Regions from separate parts of the Streptomyces sp. NPDC001668 genome, predicted to be linked through region 2. Evidence: riboswitches for the same ligand, from Rfam matches in the RefSeq annotation. Region 2 holds a riboswitch; the other holds the start of a gene.
The links. Region 2 has a riboswitch for cobalamin ahead of ACFYZ8_RS28695 (cobalamin biosynthesis protein). Riboswitches for the same ligand answer to the same signal wherever they lie in the genome.
Positions count from the first base shown of each region.

Region 1: another riboswitch for cobalamin. It lies ahead of ACFYZ8_RS32350 (HoxN/HupN/NixA family nickel/cobalt transporter); the one in region 2 lies ahead of ACFYZ8_RS28695 (cobalamin biosynthesis protein).

Region 1 is NZ_JBIAUQ010000013.1:129,192-131,567, reverse strand. It holds gene ACFYZ8_RS32350 (HoxN/HupN/NixA family nickel/cobalt transporter) at 1-1,030, opposite strand, end outside; cobalamin riboswitch at 1,059-1,265, opposite strand; gene ACFYZ8_RS32345 (ArsR/SmtB family transcription factor) at 1,347-1,694, shown strand; gene ACFYZ8_RS32340 (hypothetical protein) at 1,715-2,020, opposite strand; gene ACFYZ8_RS32335 (hypothetical protein) at 2,170-2,376, shown strand, end outside.
Region 2 is NZ_JBIAUQ010000010.1:250,301-252,676, forward strand. It holds gene ACFYZ8_RS28690 (cobyric acid synthase) at 1-332, opposite strand, end outside; gene ACFYZ8_RS28695 (cobalamin biosynthesis protein) at 329-1,270, opposite strand; cobalamin riboswitch at 1,368-1,511, opposite strand; gene ACFYZ8_RS28700 (hypothetical protein) at 1,694-1,915, opposite strand; gene ACFYZ8_RS28705 (anion permease) at 1,943-2,376, opposite strand, start outside.

The DNA.
Region 1 (2,376 bases), on a different contig from region 2:
CCGCCCACACCACCACGAACAGGCCGACGATGACGTAGCCGACGTTGTCGAGGTCGATGTCGGCGATCCAGGTGGTGAGGGCGTCGGTGAGGTCGAACTTGTCGTGCAGGACGCCGACGAGCTCGATCGTGCCGATGAAGAAGGCGACCGCGATGGACAAGCCGGTGATGGCGAGGTTGTAGAAGACCTTGCGGACGGGGTTGGAGAAGGCCCACTGGTAGGCGAAGTTCATGAAGGTGCCGTCGAGGGTGTCGAACAGGCTCATGCCGGCCGCGAAGAGGAGGGGAAGGCAGAGGATCGCGTACCAGGGGAGTCCGGCCGCCGCGCCCGACCCGGCCATCACCATCAGCGTGACCTCGGTGGCGGTGTCGAAGCCGAGCCCGAACAGGAAGCCCAGCGGGAACATCTGCCCCGGCCGGGTGATGGACTTGGTGAGCCGCCCGAGGATCCGGTTCATGAAGCCGCGCGAGTCGAGATGCTGCTCCAGCTCCTTCTCGTCGTACGACCCCGCCCGCATCGCCCGGAAGACCTTCAGGATGCCCAGCAGGGCGACCAGGTTGAGGGCGGCGATGAGGTAGAGGAACGTCCCGGAGATCGTCGTACCGAGGAAGCCCAGGACCTGGTGGGTGCTGGAGCCCTCGTTCATGACCTTGCCGGCGAGCTGGGTGCCGCCCGCGATGAGCGCGGCGAGCACGACCACGACGCTGGAGTGCCCGAGCGCGAACCAGAACCCCACCGACACCGGCCGCTTGCCGTCGGCCATCAGCTTGCGGGTGGTGTTGTCGATCGCGGCGATGTGGTCCGCGTCGAAGGCGTGCCGCATACCGAGCGTGTAGGCGGTGATGCCGAGGCCGATACCGAAGGCCTTGTCGCCGACCTCGTAGTGGCCCGGGACGACGAGCAGGAACAGGATGCCGAAGGCGAGGACGTGCAGCGCGGCTATGGCGGCCATCAGGCCGGCCGTCTTGACCGTGTCCTCGCGCCGCCAGCGGAACGAAGCGGAGACCTCGGGCAGGGCAGGATCGGTCATACGGTGGTCACTCCAGCACCTCGTGGATGAACGCGTGAGCTGCCGTGGCCGGTCTCCTGGCTTACGGGTCGTGCGTTTCCCTGCCCGCCTTCCCGGCCTGATGGTGACGGCCAGTGGCTGTCCCGCGAGGGACGTGGGAGGGAAACTCCCCGATCACAGTGGCGAGGGCCGCACCGGAATGGACCTTTGAGGGGTCGTCACCGGCTTCCCGAGCACCACGGCCCGACCACCGTAGGCGGGGGCGGGGGTTCCTGCATAGCTGCACACCTGCGCAGGTATGGAAGATCACATACGACCGCCTGCGAGGATGTGCCCCATGCACCTCGTCCCGGCCGACCGAGCCGACCGCCGCACCATCGACGGGCACCGGGTGTGCGACGCCATCGCCGCGATCGGCGACCCGGGACACGTCCGCACCTGGTCCGACCGTTTCGCCCTCCTCGCCGACCCCAATCGGCTGTCCCTGCTCCTCGCCCTGCACCGCACCGGCCCCCTGGCGGTCTCCGACCTCGCGATCGCCACGGGCATGAACGACCCGGCCGTGTCGCAGGCGTTGCGGCTGCTGCGGGCGGCGGGGGTCGTCGCGGGGGAGAAGGAGGGGCGGGTGGTGCGGTATTCGGTGGTGGACGACGAGGTACGGGGGCTGTTGAAGCAGGTGTCGTGAGGGAAGCAGGTGCCGGTCCGCTAGCTCCGCGGGGGAACGCCGAACCGGCGACGGGCCCTTGTGAGCGCGAACCAGCCGCACACGGTGAGCACCGCGCCCGGGAGGGGCCACAGGCCGCCCGCGAGGATGCCGAAGGACCCCATGGCCACTCCGCACATGGTGACGGCCGCGGCGGCCGACTCCGCCCGCAGCTGGGGAGCCCGGCGCCTGCTCGCCGACGGCCTGACGAGTTGGCGGCCGAGGAAGACCTGCACGGTGTTGATCACGGCCAGCAGCGTGGCGAGGACACCGAGGGCGCCGAGAACCACGTCGGACATCATGGGCATGCCGTGAAGCTACAGGGGCGTGGGGGGAGCCCGGCGGCGGGGTGCGCCGGGCTCCGTCCAGAGGGTTCGCCGCAACTCGCCTGACACGATCGTGCGATGGTGAGGTGATCCACCTGATCCATGCGTCGTGATCTTTGGGGAGGGGTGTCTTGTCGTACCTGGTCGTGACGCTCGCCGGTGCCGACACACCGGGTGAGCATCTTCAACTCGCCGCCTTCACGGCCATGGCCGCGACCGTCTTCATCTGGCTGGGCCGACGGCAGCGCCGCACCGGACGCAACGCGCCGGCCCCGAGCGAGACGATGAGGACCACCGACCGGCTCATCCCGCCATCGCCCCCCAGCCGGGGGCACCGC
Region 2 (2,376 bases):
TGCTGCCGCCCCCCGTGGTACCCGCGGGCGCTCAGCTCCCCGACCGGCTTCCCGAGCAGCACGACCTGGCTGCTCTGCTCGCCACCGGGCTTGAGCAGCACGGGATTCATCAGCGCGGTCGGCTCCACCCGGCAGGCCTGCGCCTGCATGGCCTGCGCCCGCCCGATCTCGGCGCCCTCGCGCGTGACGAACGAGTTGAGCGACATGTTCTGCGCCTTGAACGGCGCGACCTTGACCCCCTGCCGCACCAGCCACCGGCAGATCCCGGCGGTCACGACGCTCTTGCCCGCGTCGGAGGTGGTACCGGCGACGAGAAGCCCCCCGCCCGTCATGCCTTACGCCCCTTCACGAAGGCCCGCGCGGCGACACCGGCGCCGAGTGCGAGCAGCCCGACGCGCCGCGACAGCCGTGCGGCGCGCTCGATGTCGTACGTGGCGACGGCGCGCCCCTGCTGATGGAGCACCGGCCGGTGCTCGACACGCCCCGCGTAGGAGAGGGTCCCGCCGAGCCGGACACCCAGCGCACCCGCGAACGAGGCTTCGACAGGCCCGGCGTTGGGACTCGGATGCCTGCGCGCGTCCTCGCGCCAGGCCCGCACGGCACCCCGGGGACTGTCCCCGGCCCCGGCGGCGAGTACGGCGGTCAGCTGCGCCCCCGGCCACCCGGCGAGGTCGTCCAGCCGGGCCGAAGCCCACCCGAACCGCCGGTAGCGGGGCGACTTGTGACCCACCATCGCGTCGAGCGTGTTCACGGCCCGGAACCCGAGCAGGCCCGGCACCCCGGCGACGGCCCCCCACACCAGTGCCCCCACGACGGCGTCGGAGGTGTTCTCGGCGACGGACTCCACGACGGCCCGCGCGATCCCGTCGGCGTCGAGGGCCTGCGGATCCCGTCCGCACAGGTGCGGCAGCCGCTCCCGGGCCGCCTCGACGTCCCCGGCGTCCAGCGCCCGTCCGATGACCCGGGCCTCCCGCACGAGCGAAGTCCCGCCCACGACGGCCCAGGTGGCGGCCGCGGTGAGCGCGACGGAAGCGGTACGGGACGGACGTACGACATGCTCCGCGACGGCCCCGAGCCCCACCGCGCCCCCCACGCAGACGGCGGTGTGCAGCGCGCCCCACCCCCGGTGGTCCCGCCACAGCACCCGCTCCACGGCGCCCGCGGCCCGCCCGAACGCGGCGACCGGATGCCCACGACGTGGGTCACCGAGCAGGAGGTCGGCGATCAGGCCGGCGGCGGCGCCGTACGCGAAAACGCGATCGGCACGCATCGGCTCAGCCGATCGCGGGGTCGTTCAAGTGCCTGGTACTGCTGGTCGATCGGCAGGCGAGCATCGCGTCATGTCCTCACTCAGGGTGTCCACGCCCTGGTTCGACGAGACCGGCGGCGAGAGTTCCTGGCTCCCGGGGGTGTCTACCCCGGTGACAGTGGCGGGACCGCGCCGGATTCGCACCGGCTTCCTCTCCTGCCGCCGTATATGGCTCCGGCAGTCCACCACGGCCCTTCGAGAACCGTCAACTTGCTGTTGACCTGCGGCGGGGGAGTGTGCAGAACCCCACATCACCGGTCGCACGAGAACGGCCGGGGGGGGGCCGGCCCCCCCGGGGGGGGGCCCCCCCCCCCCCCCCGGGGGGGGGGGGCCCCCCCCCGGGGGGGGCGGCCCCCCCCCGGCCGTCGAGTGACGAGGGTGCCGTCAGGCCACGATCAGATAGATCCCGTACGCCACCGCCGCCGCGCAGGCCGCGAAGCAGGCGTAGGCGCCGGTGACCGCGAGGCCGGCCGAGCCGCCCTGGGCCGAGGCCCGCTCCTGGCGGGACAGGCCCATGATGCCGAGGGTGAACAGGGCCACGAGGCCCACGGTGACGACGAGGCTGACGCCGAAGACGGAGCCGAGTGCTTCCCAGTCGATCTGCATGGTGAGGCTTCCTTCAGTACTGCGGGCTCAGACGGCGGCCGGCGGGGCGGCCGGTTCCGTCGTGGCGGGCGGGCCGGGCGGGGCCGGGATCGTGGCGGTGAGGGCCTCGGGCACGGTGCCCGCGGGCGGCGGGGTCACGGCGGCGATCGCCGTGGTCACCACGCCGGCCGGCTCGTCGGTGTGGTTGACGTTCGTCGCGTCCACGATCTCGCGCCGCGAGATCTTCCAGATCGCCGCGCTGGAGGCGACGAGGAAGAGGGCCACGACCGCCGTACCCCAGTCGCCGAGGTCCGTGACCGACTCGGCCAGGGCACCCACCAGGGCCGCCGCCGGCAGCGTCAGGCCCCACGCCACGAACATCCGCGTCGCCGTCGACCAGCGGACGACCCCGCCCTTGCGGCCGAGGCCCGCGCCCATCACCGAACCGGAGACGGAGTGCGTGGTGGAGAGGGAGAAGCCGA